Linked DNA regions of Allobranchiibius huperziae. The protein of the gene in region 1 binds, or shares a complex with, the protein of each later gene. Links are inferred from orthologs where the notes say so. Each region holds a gene or a part of one and is shown in the gene's direction. Other genes may lie near its edges.

Region 1 (7,443 bases):
GATCGGCGGGCGCAAGTACGCCGACCTGCCCCACCCGCTGCACACGGTGGGCGCCGCCCTTGAGGCCACCAACTTCCACCCCGGCCGCAGCGGGCGGGATCACCTGCGGGTCATCGCCGCCGCCGGCGGGTTCACCGACAAGCGCGTCGACGAGATGCTGGAGCTGGTGGGCATCCCGGCCGCCGCGAAGAAGCGCGCCGGCGGCTACTCGATGGGTATGCGGCAGCGCCTCGGGCTGGCCGCGGCGCTCCTGGGCGACCCTCAGGTCCTGATCCTCGACGAACCCGCGAACGGCCTGGACCCGGAGGGCATCCGGTGGTTGCGCGGCTTCCTGCGCCACCTGGCGGGCGAGGGCAAGACGGTGCTCATCTCCAGTCACATGCTGAGCGAGGTCGAGCAGACCGTCGACGACGTGGTGATCATCGCCAACGGCAGGTTCGTGCGGCAGGGCACCATCGGTGAGTTGCGCGGGCAGGCCCGGGTCGTCGTACGCACGCCGAACGGCGACCGTCTCACCGAGGCGTTGCGCCGGGCCGGGCTGCAGGTCGAGGCACTGCCCGAGGGTCGGTATTCCGTGTCGACCGACGACCTGATCCAGGTGGGCGACGCGGCGTTCTCCGCCGGAGTGCCCGTGCACGAACTACGCGCCGAGCGCGCCGACCTGGAGGACCTGTTCTTCCAGCTGACCGAGAACACCAATCGCAACCTGGGCCCCGGTTCGGACGGCAGCACGCCGCCGAACGGCCCGCGAGCAGCAGAGGAAGGTGCCCGCTGATGGGCGGCGCGATCAAGGCCGAGGTCCGCAAGATCTTCACCACGCGCCTGTGGTGGGGGCTGCTGATCGGCGACGTCGTCCTCGGTGCGCTGATCTCGTTCGCGTGGGCCTTCCAGATCGGCTCGGACTCCGCGAAGCAGAGCAGCGACCGGCAGACCCATCTGCTCGCGACCGCGAACCCCGACTCCATCGCGTCGGTCTACTCGGCCGGCTTCATCGCCTCGATCGCGCAGCTCTTCCCGCTGGCGCTCGGGGTCATCCTGATCACCTCGGAGTTCCGCCACAAGACGTGGACCGCCACAGTGCTCGCTCAGCCGAAGCGCTGGCCGATCACCGTGTCCAAGATCGTCTCGATCGTCGTGGTGGGAATCGTCTACGGCGTCGTCTACGACATCGCCTCGGTCATCGGCGGCGCCATCACGCTGAAGAGCTTCCGCAGCTCTGGACTGTTCCTCACCAGTAGCCAGGTGCTGCAGACGCTGGCCCTGATGCTGCTGATCTTCACCGTCTGGACCTTGCTGGGCTTCGGCTTCGGGATGCTGATCCGCAATCAGATCGCCGCGGTCTTCATCGCCGTCGGGCTGGCGTTCATCGGCAACATCCTCTTCAACGTGCTGTTCCGGCTCGTGCATTGGCACTGGGCGCCGAAGTTCCTGCCGGGCGACCTCACGAGCTCGATCCTCAACCCGGGCTTCAGCGACTCGAACTCCTTCAACTGGTGGGCCGGCGCGCTCGTCCTGACGGCCTACGGCCTGGTGCTGGCCCTCGTAGGCAGCGGCATCAACCAGCGCAAGGACGTGCTCTGAGCGACCTCCATCACTGCGCGATCAGGCGAGGGTGACCGCCGGCGACACCTTGTAACACAAGGTGTGGACACGCCGACGGCTCATCCTCGCCCCGCGTTAGGCTGGAGCCGTTGTCGTTTCCACCCCTGACGGACGCTTGCTGCCCGCCGTACACCCCTGAAAGAGGCGCATTCCGCGTGTCATCCCAGTCTCCCGACCCGCTCGCGACGTTCGGACCGAACGAGTGGCTGGTGGACGATCTGTACCAGCAGTACCTGAAGGACAAGAACTCCGTCGACAAGGCGTGGTGGAGCTTCTTCGCCGACTACCGGCCCGACGGGGGCGGACCCGCCTCCGGTGGACAGAGCGAGGGCCCGACCTCCAACGGTGCGTCCGCGAACGGAGCGTCCAACGGTTCTCCCGCGAAGACCTCGGCGTCGCGAGCGCCGTCCGGTGCCAGTGCGTCCGCCACGCCCGCGGCCGTCGGCAAGGACGCCCCCCGCACGCCCGCGGCAGGTCCCGGCGGGCCCGCCGGAGCGGGTGATGGTGGCAACGCCGCCGCGAAGCCCGCCGCGGACGCCGACCAGGCGCCGACCCCCGCCAAGGACGTCGCCGCCGAGCGGTCCAAGGCCCGCGCCAAGGCACCCTCGCGCGACCCGAAGCCCGACGGCCGCCCCGACGCCGACCACACCGCGAACGGCCACCAGGCCCACGGCTCGCCGGACCCGAGCGAGGCCGAGCTGTCCAACACCCAGCCGATCGCGCGCGACACCGTCAACGACACGGTGCCGGAGGCCGAGCCCGTGCAGGACACCCGCACCCCGTTGCGCGGGGTGTCCGCACGCATCGTCTCCAACATGGAGGCGAGCCTCGACGTCCCGACGGCCACCAGCGTCCGCGCCGTCCCCGCCAAGCTGCTCATCGACAACCGCACGGTCGTCAACAACCACCTGGCTCGCAGCCGGGGCGGCAAGGTCAGCTTCACCCACCTGCTGGGGTGGGCGATCGTCAAGGCGCTGCACGTCGTACCCGAGATGAACAACGCGCTCGGCGAGGACGAGAAGGGCAAGCCGGTCCTGGTGCAGCCCGGGCACGTCAACTTCGGCCTGGCCATCGACCTGAAGAAGGACGACGGCAGCCGCACCCTCGTGGTGCCCAGCATCAAGGGCGCCGAGGCGATGAACTTCGCTCAGTTCTGGAGCGCGTACGAGGAGATGGTGCGCAAGGCGCGTACCGGCGCCCTCACCCTCGAGGACTACGCCGGCACCACCATCAGCCTCACCAACCCGGGCGGCATCGGCACGGTGCACTCGGTGCCGCGGCTGATGAAGGGCGCGGGCGCGATCATCGGCGCAGGCGCGCTGGACTACCCCGCCGAGTGGTCGGGCGCGAGCCTGGACACGCTCAACAAGAACGCCGTCAGCAAGATCATGACGCTCACCTCCACCTACGACCACCGCGTCATCCAGGGCGCCGTCTCCGGTGAGTTCCTGCGCGTCGTGAGCGAGCTGCTGCTCGGCGAGAACGACTTCTACGACGAGATCTTCGCCGCGCTGAAGGTGCCGTACGAGCCGATCCGCTGGGTCCGCGACATCGACACCAGTCACGACGACGACATCAACAAGACCGCCCGGGTGCAGGAGCTGATCCACGCCTACCGGGTGCGAGGCCACCTGATGGCCGACACCGACCCGCTGGAGTACAAGCAGCGCCGGCACTCCGACCTCGACGTCACCACGCACGGTCTGACGCTGTGGGACCTGGACCGCACCTTCCCCACCGGGGGCTTCGGCGGTGCGCCGTTCCTGAAGCTGCGCAAGATCCTCGGCGTCCTGCGCGACTCCTACTGCCGCAGCATCGGCATCGAGTACATGCACATCCAGGACCCCGAGCAGCGGCGCTGGATCCAGGACCGGGTCGAGGTCGGCTACCAGAAGGCCACCACCGACGAGCAGTTGCGAATCCTGCGGCGCCTCAACGCCGCCGAGGCGTTCGAGACCTTCCTGCAGACCAAGTACGTCGGCCAGAAGCGCTTCAGCCTGGAGGGCGGCGAGTCGGCCATCGCGATGATGGACCGGATCCTGTCGCACGCCGCCGACGACGACCTCGACGAGGTCTGCATCGGGATGCCGCACCGCGGCCGGCTCAACGTGCTGGCCAACATCGCCGGCAAGTCCTACGCGCAGATCTTCGCCGAGTTCGAGGGCACCCAGGACCCCAAGTCGGTCCAGGGCTCCGGCGACGTGAAGTACCACCTGGGCACCGAGGGTGAGTTCACCTCCGACACCGGTCGCAAGATCGACGTCTACCTCGCCGCCAACCCCTCCCACCTGGAGGCGGTCGACCCGGTGCTGGAGGGCATCGCCCGCGCCAAGCAGGACCGGGTCAACCTGGCCGGCTCGGCCTACACCGTGCTGCCGATCCTGATGCACGGCGACGCGGCGTTCGCCGGGCAGGGCGTGGTCGCCGAGACCCTCAACCTGTCCCAGCTGCGTGGCTACCGTACGGGCGGCACGATCCACCTGGTCGTCAACAACCAGGTCGGATTCACCACGGCCCCGAGCAGCTCGCGCAGCTCGACGTACAGCACCGACGTCGCCCGGATGGTGCAGGCGCCGATCTTCCACGTCAACGGCGACGACCCCGAGGCCTGCGTGCAGGTCGCGGAGCTCGCCTACGACTACCGGCAGGCGTTCCACAAGGACGTCGTCATCGACATGATCTGCTACCGCCGCCGCGGTCACAACGAGGGTGACGACCCCTCGATGACCCAGCCGCTGATGTACCACCTCATCGAGGCCAAGCGCAGCGTCCGCAAGCTCTACACCGAGGCGCTGGTCGGTCGCGGCGACATCACGCTGGAACACGCCGAGGACGCGCTGCGCGACTACCAGAAGCAGCTGGAGCGGGCGTTCACCGAGACCAAGGCCGCCAAGCAGGCCGCGTCGCAGAGCGCCCCCGAGGCGCCGAGCCGCAGCTCCGCCGGCACCGATGCCGAGGGCCACGGCGGCCTGGAGCGTCCGTCCGCGCAGGAGGAGGACGACACCCGCGAGGACCGCAGCGGTTACGGCACCTCGGTCAGCGAGTCGACCCTGCTGAAGATCGGCGACACCTGGGTCAACCCGCCTGAGGGCTTCACCGTCCACCCGAAGCTGCAGAAGCTGATGCAGAAGCGTGCCGACATGGTGCGCAACGGCGGGATCGACTGGGCCATGGGCGAACTTGCGGCGTTCGGGTCGCTGCTGATGGAGGGTGTGCCCGTCCGGTTGGCCGGCCAGGACACCCGCCGCGGCACGTTCACCCAGCGGCACGCCGTCCTCGTCGACAAGCAGAACGGCAACGAGTGGACCCCCCTGCGCTACCTGTCCGACGACCAGGCGTGGCTGTGGATCTACGACTCGCTGCTGTCGGAGTTCGCGGCCATGGGCTTCGAGTACGGCTACTCGGTGGAGCGGCCCGACGCCCTCGTGCTGTGGGAGGCCCAGTTCGGCGACTTCGCCAACGGCGCCCAGACGATCATTGACGAGTTCATCAGCTCCTCGGAGCAGAAGTGGACCCAGCGCAGCTCGGTCGTGCTGCTGCTGCCGCACGGCTACGAGGGCCAGGGTCCCGACCATTCCTCGGCGCGGATCGAACGGTTCCTCACGCTCTTCGCCGAGGACAACATGACGATCGCCTACCCGTCCACGCCGGCGTCGTACTTCCACCTGCTGCGTCGCCAGGCGTTCGCCCGGCCGCGTCGCCCGCTGGTCGTCTTCACCCCGAAGCAGCTGCTGCGCCTCAAGGCCGCCGTCTCCGAGCCCGGCGACCTGACGACCGGCAGCTTCCGACCCGTGATCACGGACGCCAAGAAACTGGATGGCGACAAGGTGACGCGGGTGCTGCTCGCGTCGGCGCGGATCGTCTACGACCTGGAGGCCGAGCGCGAACGCCGGGACGATGACACCACCGCGATCGTGCGTGTGGAGCAGCTGGCGCCGATCCCCGCCAAGGAGATCGCCGAGGCCGTCGCGGCGTACCCGAACGCCGAGCTGGTCTGGGTGCAGGACGAGCCGAAGAACCAGGGCGCATGGCCGTTCATGGCGCTCAACCTGCCCGAGGAGCTCGCCCAACTCGGCGAGCACCGCGGTCTGCGGGTGGTGAGCCGCAAGGCCTCGGCCTCGCCGGCCTCCGGCTCCAGCAAGCGGCACCAGGCTCAGCTGGCCGAGCTGCTCTCCGGTTCGTTCGACCGCTGATCGCCCCGTGACCCTGGCTCCCGACGGTCCCACACCCGAGCTGCCGGACCGATGGTCCGCGCGTCCGCCCGCCGAGGCGGACGTCGCGGCCCTGGTGGGACTGCGGGCGGGTGAGCAGCAGGCCGCACGCGGCGAGTCGCACGTCGACGAGGACGCCGTGCGGGCCGAGGCCATCGGGCCGGGTTCGTGGACCCGCCGTCAGCTGGTCGTCACCGATCAGGACGACGTCGTCCGGGGCTGGGCCTCGGTGCACGACAGGGCGGCCGGGCGCACCAACATCGCCGTGTTCGTCGACCGGTCCCTGCCGGAGGATGTCGCGGATTCTGTGGCGGGACAGCTGTACTCGTGGTGCAGAGCGGTTGCGGGCGAGGTCGCTGCGGAACGCGGCGAGACCCGCACCCAGCTCGACGCCGGGGTGTACGACGGCGACGCGGCACAGACCCGCTGGCTCACCGCCGCCGGGCTGACCTGCACGCGCATCTGGCTGCAGATGTCGCGGCCGGTGACCCCCGACGAGGGTGAGCCGGGCGCGTTCCCACCGCTGCGCGAGGGTGTCGTCGTACGCCGCGTCGCCGAGCACACCGACGGCACACCGGTCGGCGCCGAGCTGCGCGCCGTGCACCAGATCCTGGAGGAGTCCTTCGAGGACCACTTCAACTCCTACCGGGAGTCCTTCGGGGAGTTCGTACAACGGCTCCGGGAGGACCCCGGACACCGCTGGGACCACTGGTGGATCGCGACGGTCGACATCGACGGCACCCCCACCCCGGGTGGGGCGCTGGTCGGCACCGTGCTCCCGCCGGACGACTCCGGGATCGACGGCAGCTACATCGACTACATCGGGGTGCACAGGCGTGCCCGCGGACGCGGTGTCGCCAAGGGCCTGCTGCACGCGGTGATCGCCGATGCGGCTTCTCGCGGCCGCAACAGGGTCGACCTCGAGGTCGACGCCGACTCCCCCACCCAGGCCGACGGTCTCTACCTCTCGATGGGGTGGGTGACCAAGTACCGCACCCAGTCCTGGCACCGCGACATCGACGCGTAAGGCCCGCAGGCCGGCTGACCGTCGCGCGCGGGTCGCTGGCGGCTGGCGGCCTGATCCCGGGATAACCTGCGCACTGTGTATTTCACCGACCGCGGCATCGAGGAGCTGGCCTCCCGACGCGGCGAGGACGAGGTGAGCCTGGCGTGGGTCGCGGACCAGCTCCAGGCCTTCGTCGACGTACACCCCGAGTTCGAAGTAGCAGTGGATCGGCTCGCGACCTGGCTCGCGCGCCTCGACGACGATGAGTGAGGCCGACGTGACCTACCCGACGCAGGGCAGTGAACCCCACTTCAACCCCAGTGCCGAGTTCCAGGTCGCCGAGGGGATCCGGGCCATCGGGCTGTGCTTCGTGGGCGACTCCTACGTGGCCGGGATCGGCGACCCCAAGGCACTCGGCTGGGTGTCGCGGGTCATCGCGCGTACGCCGCAGCCGGGGGTCGAGCTCGCGACGTACAACCTCGGCATCCGCGGGCAGAGCTCCACCGACGTGCTCGCCCGCTGGCAGCGCGAGTGCGAGCCGCGCTGGTCCCAGAGCAACGAGCGCCGCCTGGTGCTCGGGCTGGGGCTGCACGACGTGCTGTCGCAGATGAGCACGGCGCGTTC
Region 2 (13,182 bases), 410 kb from region 1 along the record:
CGCTCGTCACGCTGGCCGAGGGCCGGGCCTGACCGCACCACCCGGCGGCTGACAAGCTGCCGACCTGACATCACTGACGCAAAGGAGCGTTGACCCGTATGACGTCCGCGGACCCCGGGACCGACCAGACCGACACCTTCGACATCGTCGTGCTGGGCGGTGGCAGCGGCGGCTACGCCTGCGCGCTGCGCGCCACCGAGCTCGGTCTGAGCGTCGCGCTGGTGGAGCAGGGCAAGCTCGGCGGCACCTGCCTGCACCAGGGATGCATCCCCACCAAGGCACTGCTGCACGCGGCCGAGGTCGCGGACGCCGCACGCGAGAGCGCGAAGTTCGGGGTGAAGGCCTCGCTCGACGGCATCGACATGCCGGGGGTGCACTCCTACAAGGACGGGGTCATCTCCCGGCTCTACAAGGGTCTGCAGGGCCTGATCTCCGCGCACAAGGTGGAGTACGTCGAGGGCACCGGTCGGCTGAGCTCCCCCACCACGGTCACCGTCGGTGATCGGGTGCTCACCGGCCGGCACGTGGTGCTCGCGACGGGTTCGACACCGCGGCTGCTGCCCGGTCTCGAGGTCGGCGGCCGCATCGCGACCAGCGCCCAGGCCCTCACCCTCGATCACGTCCCCGAGCGCGTCGTCGTGCTCGGCGGCGGCGTCATCGGTGTCGAGTTCGCCTCCGTATACAAGTCGTTCGGCGCCGAGGTGACCGTCGTCGAGGCGCTGCCCCGTCTGGTGGCCAGTGAGGACGAGGCCGTCTCCAAGGCGCTGGAGCGCGCGTTCAAGAAGCGCAAGATCACCGTGCGCACCGGCGCCCGCTTCGCGTCGGCGACCGACGGTGCGGACGCCGTGACGATCACCCTGGAGTCCGGCGACACCATCGACGCCGACCTGCTGCTGGTCGCCGTCGGCCGCGGCCCGGTCACCGCGGACCTGGGATACGAGGAGGCCGGCGTCACCCTCGAGCGCGGCTTCGTGCCCACCGACGAGCGGTGCCGCACCGGCATCCCCGGCGTCTACGCGGTCGGCGACATCGTGCCCGGGCTGCAGCTCGCGCACCGCGGCTTCGCCCAGGGCATCTTCGTGGCCGAGGACATCGCCGGACTCGCGCCGGCCCCCGTCGACGAGCAGACCATCCCCCGGGTGACCTACTGCGAGCCGGAGATCACGGCGGTCGGGATGACCGAGGCGCGCGCCCGCGAGGAGTACGGCGACGACGTGTCGACGTACGAGTACAACCTCGGCGGCAACGGCAAGAGCCAGATCCTGCAGACCCAGGGCTTCGTCAAGCTCGTACGCCGCACCGACGGGCCCGTCGTCGGCGTGCACATGATCGGCGCCCGGATGAGCGAGCAGGCCGGGGAGGCCCAGTTGATCGTCGGCTGGGAAGCGCTGCCCGACGACGTCGCACCGCTCGTGCACGCCCACCCCACCCAGAACGAAGCGCTCGGCGAGGCGCACCTCGCGCTCGCCGGGAAACCGCTGCACGCCCACTCCTGAGACCCGCCCACCACACCGCCTGAACATGAAGGAGAATGTCGGCCATGTCTGAACGCGTGACCATGCCCGCACTCGGAGAGTCCGTCACCGAAGGCACCGTGACCCGGTGGCTGAAGCAGGTGGGCGAGGAGGTCGCGGTCGACGAGCCGCTGCTGGAGGTCTCGACCGACAAGGTCGACACCGAGATCCCGTCGCCGGTGGCCGGCACGCTGCAGGAGATCCTGGTGCAGGAGGACGAGACCGTCGAGGTCGGCGCCGACCTGGCCGTGGTGGGCGAGGGTGCGGGCGGCGACTCCGCCGGCAGCGGGTCCGACGCGGCATCATCGGAGCCCGCCCGATCCGAGGAGCCCGCCCAGTCCGAGGAGCCTGCTCCCGCCGAACCGTCGGCCGCCGCGGAGCCGGACGAGAAGAACACCGAGGACGAGGCCCCCGCCCAGGCGGCCCCGGCACAGGCATCGAACGACGCAGGCGGCGCTGGTGGTTCCGGCGAGGGCGAGACCGTGACCATGCCCGCGCTCGGCGAGTCCGTCACCGAGGGCACCATCACCCGGTGGCTCAAGGCCGAGGGCGACGAGGTCGCCATGGACGAGCCGCTGCTGGAGGTCTCGACCGACAAGGTCGACACCGAGGTCCCCTCCCCGGCCGCGGGCACGCTGACCAAGATCCTGGTCCAGGAGGACGAGACCGTCGAGGTCGGCGCGAAGCTCGCCGTCATCGGGGGCGCGCCCTCCGGTGGCGACGCCGCGTCGTCTTCCCCGGCTGCGTCGACCGGGTCTTCGGTGCCGGCTCCCACCAAGGACACCGAGACGACCAAGTCCGAGCCGCAGGCAGAGCAGAAGGACGAGGCGCCCGCCCCCGAGCCCGAGAAGAAGGCCGAGCCCGCCCCCGAGTCCGAGCCTGCCCCCCAGAAGCCGGAGCCCTCCGCGGCGCCCGCCGCGCAGCCATCGGCGTCTTCCGAGGGCGACGGCGGTTCCTCGGCGTACGTGACCCCCCTGGTCCGCAAGCTCGCGACCCAGCACGATGTCGACCTGGCCTCGGTCAAGGGCACCGGGATCGGCGGGCGCATCCGCAAGCAGGACGTGCTCGAGGCCGCCGAGGCGGCGAAGGCGCCCGCCACACCGGAAGCACCCGCCGCACCTGCAGCCGCGAGCACCCCGGCAGCGCCGTCGATCGACGTGTCCGCCAAGCGCGGCACCACCGAGAAGATGACCCGGATGCGCCGGCTCATCGCGACCCGGATGGTCGAGTCGCTGCAGGTCTCGGCGCAGCTCACCACGGTCGTCGAGGTCGACGTCACCCGGATCGCCCGTCTGCGCGACCGCGCGAAGGCCGGCTTCGCCGAGCGGGAGGGCGTCAAGCTCAGCTTCCTGCCGTTCTTCGCGCTCGCCGCGGTGGAGGCGCTCAAGACCCACCCGGTGCTCAACGCCAGCGTCGAGGACGACTCGATCGTCTATCACTCCAGCGAGAACCTGGGGATCGCCGTCGACACCGAGAAGGGGCTGTTCGTCCCGGTCATCCAGAACGCCGGCGACCTCAACATCGCCGGTCTGGCGCGCAAGATCGGCGACCTGGCCGCGCGTACCCGGGACAACAAGGTGACCCCCGACGAGCTGGGCGGCGGCACCTTCACGCTGACCAACACCGGCAGCCGGGGCGCGCTCTTCGACACCCCGATCATCAACCAGCCGCAGGTCGCGATCCTCGGCACCGGCTCGGTCGTCAAGCGCGCGGTCGTGCTGAGCGACGCGGACGGCGGCGAGACCATCGCGATCCGCTCGATGGTCTACCTGGCGCTCTCCTACGACCACCGGATCGTGGACGGCGCCGACGCCGCCCGCTTCCTCGGCACCGTCAAGGAGCGCCTGGAAGAGGGCGCGTTCGAGGTCTGATCCCGTCATGACGCAGTCGGACGCCCGGGTGGTGCAACGGGTCGCGATCACCGGATCCTCCGGGATGATCGGCACTGCTCTGATCGAGCACCTCACCGCCCGCGGCGACGAGGTCGTGAAGGTGGTGCGGCACGCACCCGGCGCGTCGGACGAGGTGCAGTGGGACCCGGCGAAGGCCGAGCTGGACCCGGCCGACCTGCGTGGGGTGACCGCGGCGGTCAACCTCGCCGGCGCCGGCATCGGCGACCATCGGTGGACGGCGGCGTACAAGCGCACCATCACCGAGTCGCGGGTCTCCTCGACCGCGACCCTGGCTCACGTGCTCGCCTCGCTCGAGGCTCCGGTGCGTCTCGTCAGCGCGTCCGGGATGTCCTATTACGGCGAGCGGGGCGACGACGTGGTCGACGAGTCCGGTGCGCCCGGCGACTCCTTCCTCGCCGGCGTGACCCAGGTGTGGGAAGCGGCCACGGCACCTGCGGCTGCCGCCGGCCACCCGGTGTGCTTCCTGCGCACCAGCCTGGTGCTGGACCAGAAGGGCGGGTCGATGGAGCAGGTGCTGCGGCTGGCCAAGCTCGGGCTCGGCGGCCCGCTCGGCTCCGGGCGCCAGTGGTGGTCGTGGATCTCGTTGGAGGACCAGGTCCGCGCGATCGTGCACCTCATCGACCATCCCGAGATCACCGGGCCGGTCAACATGAGCAGTCCCTCCCCCGCTCGGCAGGCCGACTTCATGCACGCGCTGGGACGCGCCCTGCACCGGCCCGCGGTGCTGCCGGCCCCGTCGTTCGCGCTGCGGGCAGTGCTCGGCGAGCTGGCATCGGAGATCATGACCAGTCTGCGGATGCAGCCGAAGGCGCTGCAGGACAGCGGCTTCGTCTGGTACCACGGAGAGCTGGGCGAGGTCGCGGAGTGGCTCGCTCGCTGATCCCGGCACGTCTTCCCGCACCCTGTCGGCCGCGGTAGGTAGGTTCGCCGGGTGCCCACGCGAGCGGACGACTCGATGATCCAGGCCCGTTCGCTGCGCAAGAGCTTCGGGTCGTTCGAGGCGGTGCGGGGCATCGACGTGCAGATCCACCGCGGTGAGTCGTTCGGCTTCCTCGGGCCCAACGGCGCCGGCAAGTCCTCCACGATGCGGATGATCGCCGCGGTGTCCCCGGTCACCTCGGGCGAGTTGCGGATCCTGTCGATGGACCCTGCCACGCACGGCTCGCAGATCCGCGGCCGGATCGGCATCTGTCCGCAGGAGGACACCCTCGACAACGACCTCAGCGTGCGCGACAACCTGATCGTCTACGGCCGCTACTTCGGCCTCTCGCGCGCGGCCGTCCGCTCCCGAGCCGACGAGCTGCTGGAATTCGCGCAGCTGACCGAGCGGGCGCAGGCGAAGGTCGACAATCTGTCCGGAGGGATGAAGCGTCGGCTGACCATCGCCCGGTCGCTGATCAACGACCCGGAGTTGCTGCTCCTCGACGAGCCCACCACCGGCCTCGACCCGCAGGCCCGGCACTTGTTGTGGGACAAGCTGTTCCGCCTCAAACAGCAGGGCGTCACCCTGGTGCTGACCACGCACTACATGGACGAGGCCGAGCAGCTGTGCGACCGGCTCGTGGTGATGGACAAGGGTGAGATCGTGGCCGAGGGGTCGCCGTTACGGTTGATCGCCGAGCACTCCACGCGGGAGGTCGCCGAGCTGCGCTTCGGCGTCGGTGAGCACGAGGACATGGCAGACCGGGTGCGCGATCTTGCCGACCGGGTCGAGGTGCTGCCCGACCGGCTGCTCCTCTACACCCAGCACGGTGAGGAGACTCTCGCCAAGGTCGGCGAGCGCGGGCTCACGCCGACCGCCGTCCTGGTGCGGCGTTCCACGCTCGAAGACGTCTTCCTGCGGCTCACCGGCCGCAGCCTGGTCGACTGATGAGCGCCACGACGGACCGGCCGAGCCCCTTCCAGGCGTGGCGGCTGGCGGACTACTGGTTCACGCTCTACCGCCGCACCTGGCGGGGCAGCGTGGTGACCAGCTTCCTCAATCCGCTGCTCTACGTGGTGGCCATGGGGGTGCTGCTCGGCGGTTTCGTGCACGCGGACCCCCAGCGGCCCGAGGGCGCGCACAGCTACCTGCAGTTCGTGGTCCCGGGGATGCTTGCCGCGCAGTCGATGCAGGTGGCGATCGGCGAGGTCACCTTCCCGGTGATGACCATGCTCAAGTGGCACAAGACCTACTTCTCGATGGCCGCCACACCGCTCCGGGTCGTCGACCTGGTCGTGGCGCACCTCGGTTTCGCCGTCCTACGGCTGGCGCTCACCGCGGTGGTCTTCACCCTGGTGCTCGCACCGTTCGGTGTTTTCCACTCGGTGCTCGGCGCCTGCGGCGTGGTGCTGGTGCAGTTGCTGCTCGGCCTCGCCTTCGCCGCGCCCATCTACGCGTACGCGGCGGCCCTGCGCAACGAGATGGGATTCACCCTGATCTTCCGGCTCCTGATGATCCCGCTGACCCTCTTCTCGGGTGCCTTCTTCCCGCTGTCCAACCTCCCCGCGCCGCTGGAGGCCATCGCCCGTGTCAGCCCCTTGTGGCAGGGGGTGTCACTGACCCGGATGTTCGCGCTGGGGACGAGCGAGCCCGGTCCCGTGGCCACGCACCTGGCCTATCTCGTGGTGCTCGCCGCGGTCGGCGTCTGGCTCAGCGTGCGGGCGCTCACCCGGCGGTTGATCTTCTGATGGCGATCCTGTCCGCACCGATCACCCGTGACCGCGGTCGCGAGCTGTCCCGCGCTGCCGCGACGGGCGTGCTGCTCTACCGCAACTACCTGGTCTACCGGCGCGGCTGGATCATCTTCCTGACCGGCTTCCTCGAGCCGGTGCTCTACCTGCTCTCCATCGGGATCGGCGTCGGCAAGCTGGTGCACGGTTTCGATGTCGGCGGTCGCTCGGTGCCGTACGCGGACTTCGTGGCGCCGGGCATGCTCGCGGCGTCGGCCATGAACGGAGCCATCTTCGACACCACCTTCAACGTGTTCTTCAAGTTGAAGTACCAGAAGCTCTACGACCAGGTCCTGTCCACGCCGCGTACGACGAGCGACGTCGCCCGCGGCGAGATCACCTGGGCCCTGTTACGCGGCGGCATCTACTCCGCGGCGTTCCTGCTCGTGATGCTCGCCCTCGGACTCGTGCACAGCTGGTGGGCTGTCCTGGCGCTGCCGGCGGCCCTGCTGATCGGGTTCGGTTTCGGCGGGATCGGGATGGCGCTCACCACCTGGATGCGCAGCTGGCAGGACTTCGAATTCATCACGCTCGGCACGTTGCCGCTCTTCCTCTTCTCGGCGACCTTCTTCCCGGTCTCGGCCTTCCCCGAGTGGCTGCAGTGGGTCGTGCAGTGCACCCCGCTCTACCGCGGGGTCGTGCTCTGCCGCGAGCTCACCACCGGGCAGGTGGGCATCGGATCGATGGTCTCGGTGGTCTACCTGCTGGTGCTCGGCGTCATCGGCACCCGCATCGTCAGCCGACGACTGTCGGTGCTGCTGCTCACCTGACCGCGCCGACGGGCGCGATCACAACGCTGTCCATGCGGTGATCCGCCACCCGTCGGAGGTCCAGACGAGCGAGACGTCGGCGCGCTCCCCCGCCGTCGCGGGCAGGGTGCGGGTGCCGTCCGGCCCTGACACGGTGTACGCCGACCGGTCGATCACCGCCTGCACCTGCGTGGTGCCTCCCGTCGTCGAGACGGTCCGCGCACTACGGACCCGAAAATCCAGCCGCGAGTAGTGCATTCCGCCCGCGCGGGCGGTGCTCAGGTCCGCGCTGTCGGATCGGTATGCCGTTGAACCGACCTGCACCGCCGACCGCAGATCACCCGCATCCCCGGTGACCCACGCATGCGCCCGGGCGCTGACGAGCAGCTGGAGCACGCCCAGCGGCGAGCGCGACAAGCGTTGCCGGGGCGATGCAGTCGTGGAGAACGGAGACGTCGGGTGGAGCGGGCGCGACGTGCTGGGCGCCGAGCGGGTCGGGGTGGCCACCGGGGCCGCACGGGTGCGGGGGGCGCCGGCCAGGCTGCGAGACGACGTCCGCGTTGCGTGGTCGGCACCGGCGGGCGTGCCGTCCCCCACCAGCATCAGGCCGCCGGCGACCAGTCCGACGAACGCCGCCGCACCCGCCGTATGCACCACGACCGGGCGCCGCCACCATGCGCCGCCCTCCGCACTCGCGCTGTGCCGCCCGATGCCCTCCCACGGTCTCGCCGCCGGCTCACCCCCCTCGTGATTCGGGCTCCTGCCCTCCCGGCCGGCGTCCTCACGGATGCGGCGGGTGAGCTGCACTCCGGGATCGTCCCCCGATCCCTGCGGCGCCGTACGCCGCCCTGCCGACCCCTGCACCGGCGCGGGCTCGGCGGGTGCCATCGCCCAGAGCGCCACCGCGAAGTCCTCCGGGGTCGGACGTGCAGATGGGGTGTGCGACAGGCAGGAAAGCACCAAGTCGCGCAGCTCCGGCGCGAGCTGCGGGGCGAGATCAGCCAGGTCGGGGCGCAGCGCGGCGGGCTCGGGTGCGGTGCCGACGAGTGCGGTCCATGCGATCGCGCCCAAGGAGTACGCGTCGCTCGCGGGGGTGACCTCCTGGCCCGCCAGGACCTCTGGCGCGGCCCAGCTCTTGGTGACCCACAAGGGGAGGCCGTCGTGCCCGGCCAGCTGGGAGAAGCCCAGGTCGGCGATCAACGGCTTGCCCTCCTGGGTGAAGAGGAGGTTGCCCGGGCTGAGGTCGCCGTGGACCAGGCCCATGCTGTGCAGATCGTGCAGGGCGCGGGCCACCGGGCACAGCACCGTGACCAGTTCGCCCGGAGTCAGGTGGTCGCGGGTGCGCAGACTCTCGGCCAGCGACCCGCCCTCCGCCAGTTGCATCACGAGCGCCTGTCCCCCGTCGTCGAGGGTAACGACCTCGTGCAGCCGCACGACGTGCTCGTGGCGCAGGGCCTGGAGCAGGGACGCCTCGTGCTGCAGGACGTCACCCTCGTCGGCGCCGAGCACCTTCGCTGCGAGCCGCACGCCGTCCGAACGGCGGACCGCCCACACCTGGCCCGACCCGCCGGCACCGAGCGGATGCAGCACCTCGTACCCCGGCATTTGCGGTCGCGCGTCCATGGCACCTGACCGTGCCATCCGCGGGGCGCGGCCCGCAGAACTTGTCCACAGCCCCCACCCCCGTTCGTGAGGGAACTAGCGTGCCTCTCGTGGACGACGCCGATCTGATCAGCACCTCGGTCGCCGCGGAGCTGTTGGGCGTGCAGGTGCGCACCGTGTACGCGTACGTGAGCCGTGGCGTCCTCACCCGGGCCGACCTCGTCGGGTCGCGGCACGACGGGTCCCGCTTTCGGCGGTCGGAGGTCCTCGCCCTCGCCGAGCGGCACCGGCGTGCCGTGGCCGGCCGGTTCGAGCTCACCATCGACACCCGGATCACCTCCCTCATCCCCGAAGGAGTGCTGCTGTATCGCGGCGCCGACGCGACGCAGCTCGCGACGGACACGGCGTACGAGCGGGTGGTCGAGCTGCTCTGGGAGTGTCCCGAGTTCGACTGGGCCCCGACGCCGTCGACCGACGGCGCGGCATCGCAGGCACGCCGGCTGTGCGGACCGGAGGCCACCGGCGCGGACCGCGTGCGGATGGCGGTGCACCTGCTGCACGACGGGACGCGGGGAGACCAGGTCGCCACCGACACGACCCGATTCGCCAGGGCCGGTCATGCGGCGCTGCTCGCCGCGGTGGCGTCCGTCGGGACGCCCGACCACACCACTCAGGGCACGCTGGCGGGACGTTTGGGCCACGGGCTGCTGGGTCGCCCTGTCGACGCTGCGGAAACGACGCTTCTGAACGCCGCCCTGGTGCTGCTGGCCGACCACGAACTCGCCACCTCGACGCTGGCGGCCCGCACCGCCGCGGGCACCGGCGCGCCGCCGTACCTGGTGGTGCTGGCGGGGTTGTCGGCGCTGGGCGGCCCGCGACACGGAAGCGCCTCAGTGGGCGCGGAGCATCTGCTCCGATGCAGCATCGACGACGGCGCCTCGGCCGCGCTCGACGAATACGAGGGGTCACCACCGGGTTTCGGGCACGCCGTCTACCGCGGGATCGACCCGCGTGCGGAGACCTTGCTGGGGCTGCTGGAGGAGACCGCGCCGAAGGTGGTGGCAGCCGCCGATGCGCTGCGCCTCGAGGTGCACCGGCGCGGCGGCGGCTACCCCAACGTCGACCTCGCGTTGGCGGCGCTCGCCGTCGGCCACGACCTGCCGCACGGCGCCGGGGAGACCATCTTCTCCGTGGCCAGGATCGCCGGCTTCATCGCGCACGGGATCGAGGAGCACGGCCACCCGCTGCGGTTCCGCCCGCGCGCGATCTACACCGGTGACTGAGAACCGTTACTGCACAGGCGGTCCCACGTATCGCGAGCTCGGCCGGAAGATCTTGCGGCCCCTCGCCTGCTCCAGGATGTGCGCGGTCCACCCGATGACCCGGCTGCACGCGAACGTGGGTGTGAAGAGCTCACGAGGGATGCCGCACTCCTGCATCACCACGCCGGCGTAGTACTCCACGTTCGCGCGCAGCGGGCGATCCGGCTTGGCCTCGTCGAGCACCCGCACGACCTCCTTCTCGACCCGCACCGCGAGCTCAGCGGTGTCGCCGCCGAGCTCGGTCGCGGTCTCCCGCAACAGCTCCGAGCGGGGGTCCAGACCCCGGTAGACCGCGTGGCCGAAGCCCATCACCCGCTGCCCCGCGGCCAGCCGCGCGCGCGCCCAGGGTGCAGCGTTCTCGACCGTGCCGATCTGGTCGAGCGCATCGAGGGCGCGACTCGGCGCACCGCCGTGCAACGGCCCGGACAGTGCGCCGATGGCCGCGACGACGCACGCCGTGAGGTCGGCGCCGGTCGAGGCGACGACCCGCGCGGTGAACGTCGAGGCGTTGAACCCGTGGTCGACCGTCAGACACAGATACCGGCTGAGCGCCCGCACGGCGCGCTCGTCCGGTGTGCCGCCCGTGACCATCCAGAGGTAGTTGCCGACGTACCCCAGCTCGGCGCGTGCCGGGCGGGGCTGCTCACCGCGTCCGACGGCGTACGCCGCCGCGACCAGCCACGGGACCGCGGCAGCGGTCCGCAGCGCCGCCTGTTCCCGCGCCGCGTCGTCCAGGTCCCACAGCGGCTCGTCACCTGTGAGGACGCCGTACGCCGAGATAGCAGTCCGCAACGAGGACAACGGTGCTCGCGTCGGCGCGGCACGCAGGACAGCGGTGAGCTGCTCGGCGTAGCGATCCGTCGCGAGCAGATGCTCGGCGATCTCCCCACGCCATGCGCGAACGGTCTCGGGGTCCGGCAGATCGCCGCGCAGCAGCAGGTGCCAGACGTCCTCCACGCTGTGGTCGCGGGCGAGACCGGTGGCGTCGTACTGCCGGTAGTGGAAGAAGCCCTCGGCGCCGCGGACGTCTCCGAGGGCGGTGTCGGCGACGACCACGCCGGCCAGACCCGGAGGCGCGATCAGGGGTGCGGGGTCAGCGGTCTGTGTCATGGCGCCAGCTTCACCGGGCCGCGACGCCGCGCCAATGTTGATCGTGTCAATGTGACGCGGGAGTACGGAAGGTCCCGGCGTACGCTCGAACGATGCGCATCGAGCAGCTCGGCTTCGCCCCCGATCTCGTCGATTACCAGGCCGCCTGGGACACCCAACGCGAGGTGCACGCCCGCGTCGTCGCCGGTGAGCAGGAGGACACCGTGCTCCTCTTGGAGCACGCGGCCGTCTACACCGCCGGGAAACGCACCGAGCCGCACGAGCGTCCGTTCGACGGCACGCCGGTGATCGACGTGGACCGCGGCGGGAAGATCACCTGGCACGGCCCGGGACAGCTCGTCGGCTATCCGATCGTGCGACTGCCCAACCCGATCGACGTCGTGGGGCACGTGCGCCGACTCGAACAGCTGATGATCGACGTCTGCGCTGACCTCGGCCTGGCCGCTCAGCGCGTCGAAGGTCGCAGCGGGGTGTGGTTCGCCGCATCGGACGGCAGGCCCGAGCGCAAGGTCGGCGCGATCGGCATCCGGGTCAGCCGCGACGTGACCATGCACGGGTTCGCGCTCAACTGCGACTGCGACCTGTCCTGGTCCAACACGATCGTCCCGTGCGGGATCCCCGACGCCGGCGTCACCTCGCTCAGCCAGGAGCTGGGCCGCGACGTCCCCGTGCGCGAGGTGCTGCCCTTCGTACAGAAGCGGCTCCCGGACATCCTGGGCTGAGCAGCCGCCGCACTCACCCGAGCAGGTCGGCGGTCTTCACGACGGTCGCGAACTCCCCGTGCAGGTTCGCCGCCGTGACCCGAGACAGCTCGGCGGCGGTGTACTCGGCGCCGTCCGGACCCACCCGGTCGAAGGTGTGCGTGGCGTCGATGACGAAGCGCACGTCGTAGCCGAGGTTGCCGCCGACCCTCGCGGTCGTCTCGCAGCAGTGGTTGGTGGTGATCCCGCAGATCACGATCGAGGAGATGCCCTCCTGCTGCAGCCACGCGTGCAGGTCGGGCGTGCCGTGAAAGCTGGAGTTGACCGACGTCGCGACCAGCAGGTCCGGCTCACCCGTGATGACGTCCTTGAACGCGTGGCCCGGCTGACCGGGGCGCAGCGGCGAGCGGGGGTCGAGCGAGTCGTGCCGGACGAACACGACCGGGCGCCCGTCCTCCCGCCACCGTCCCAGCAGGGCCGCGACGTGCTTCTCGCACAGCGGGTTGTCGCGCGGTCCCCAGCAGCCCGCGTCGTCGAAACCGCGCTGCACGTCGACGATCACGAGTGCCGTACGCGCGTCGATGCTCGGTACGCCCTGCACCGCGTTACTCATCCCCTGAGCCTAGGCAGCGACGGCGCCCCGCCAGACTGGGCTGCGCTCGACGGCAACGGCGATCGGCCCGCGGCGCCCGCGTACCCTGGAACAAAGCCTCTCCCACGGCGGTTGCGCCAGAGGGCAGAGCTGGGCGAGATGCCCGACGTCGAAGGCAAGGGAGCAGCGAGACCGTGACCGTGGCACCGGAGGGACGGCGCATGTTGCGCGTCGAGGCGCGCAACAGCGAGACCCCGATCGAGCGCAAACCGGAATGGATCCGTACGACGGCCAAGATGGGCCCGGCGTACACCTCGCTGCACAACCTGGTGAAGACCGGCGGCCTGCACACGGTCTGCCAGGAAGCCGGGTGCCCCAATATCTTCGAGTGCTGGGAGGACCGCGAGGCGACCTTCCTCATCGGTGGCGAGCAGTGCACCCGCCGCTGCGACTTCTGCCAGATCGACACCGGCCGCCCGAGCGACCTGGACCGTGACGAGCCGCGTCGGGTCGCCGACTCCGTGCAGCAGATGGGTCTGCGCTACGCGACCATCACCGGCGTCGCGCGCGACGACCTGGAGGACGGCGGCGCGTGGCTCTACGCCGAGACGATCCGCCAGGTGCACGAGAACAACCCCGGCACCGGCGTGGAGATTCTGATCCCGGACTTCAACGCCGTGCCCGAGCAGGTCGGCGCCGTGATCGACGCGGCCCCCGAGGTCTTCGCGCACAACGTCGAGACGGTGCCGCGCATCTTCAAGCGCATCCGGCCGGCGTTCAAGTACGAGCGGTCGCTGTCGGTCATCACGATGGGCAAGAACGCCGGGCTGGTCACCAAGTCCAACCTCATCCTGGGGATGGGCGAGGAGGACCACGAGATCGAGCAGGCGCTGCGCGATCTGCACGAGGCCGGCACGGACCTGATCACCATCACCCAGTACCTGCGCCCGTCCCCGCGCCACCACCC

Evidence for each region.
Region 2: HNR15_RS12125 (region 1) and sucB share a complex: the UniProt entries of both Escherichia coli proteins name them as parts of the 2-oxoglutarate dehydrogenase (OGDH) complex. The link is inferred for Allobranchiibius huperziae from one-to-one orthologs.

The regions. Positions count from the first base shown.
Region 1 is NZ_JACCFW010000001.1:2,585,445-2,592,887, forward strand. Bases 1,382-5,995 are described here. They hold HNR15_RS12125 (multifunctional oxoglutarate decarboxylase/oxoglutarate dehydrogenase thiamine pyrophosphate-binding subunit/dihydrolipoyllysine-residue succinyltransferase subunit), read left to right. Parts: upstream 1,382-1,757; coding sequence 1,758-5,795; downstream 5,796-5,995. Other genes in these bases: HNR15_RS12120 (ABC transporter permease), read left to right, coding at 1,382-1,581; HNR15_RS12130 (GNAT family N-acetyltransferase), read left to right, coding at 5,803-5,995. Also shown: HNR15_RS12115 (ATP-binding cassette domain-containing protein), read left to right, coding at 1-775; more of HNR15_RS12120, read left to right, coding at 775-1,381; more of HNR15_RS12130, read left to right, coding at 5,996-6,840; HNR15_RS12135 (DUF6104 family protein), read left to right, coding at 6,916-7,089; HNR15_RS12140 (GDSL-type esterase/lipase family protein), read left to right, coding at 7,097-7,443. UniProt on the Escherichia coli protein: E1 component of the 2-oxoglutarate dehydrogenase (OGDH) complex which catalyzes the decarboxylation of 2-oxoglutarate, the first step in the conversion of 2-oxoglutarate to succinyl-CoA and CO(2).
Region 2 is NZ_JACCFW010000001.1:2,173,790-2,186,971, forward strand. The notes cover bases 998-3,962. They hold sucB (2-oxoglutarate dehydrogenase, E2 component, dihydrolipoamide succinyltransferase), read left to right. Parts: upstream 998-1,540; coding sequence 1,541-3,385; downstream 3,386-3,962. Other genes in these bases: lpdA (dihydrolipoyl dehydrogenase), read left to right, coding at 998-1,496; HNR15_RS10270 (TIGR01777 family oxidoreductase), read left to right, coding at 3,393-3,962. Also shown: HNR15_RS10255 (leucyl aminopeptidase), read left to right, coding at 1-32; more of lpdA, read left to right, coding at 99-997; more of HNR15_RS10270, read left to right, coding at 3,963-4,307; HNR15_RS10275 (ABC transporter ATP-binding protein), read left to right, coding at 4,383-5,297; HNR15_RS10280 (ABC transporter permease), read left to right, coding at 5,297-6,097; HNR15_RS10285 (ABC transporter permease), read left to right, coding at 6,097-6,909; HNR15_RS10290 (serine/threonine-protein kinase), read right to left, coding at 6,928-8,511; HNR15_RS10295 (citrate/2-methylcitrate synthase), read left to right, coding at 8,601-9,773; HNR15_RS10300 (citrate/2-methylcitrate synthase), read right to left, coding at 9,780-10,922; lipoyl(octanoyl) transferase LipB, read left to right, coding at 11,015-11,644; HNR15_RS10310 (cysteine hydrolase family protein), read right to left, coding at 11,658-12,236; lipA (lipoyl synthase), read left to right, coding at 12,410-13,182. UniProt on the Escherichia coli protein: E2 component of the 2-oxoglutarate dehydrogenase (OGDH) complex which catalyzes the second step in the conversion of 2-oxoglutarate to succinyl-CoA and CO(2).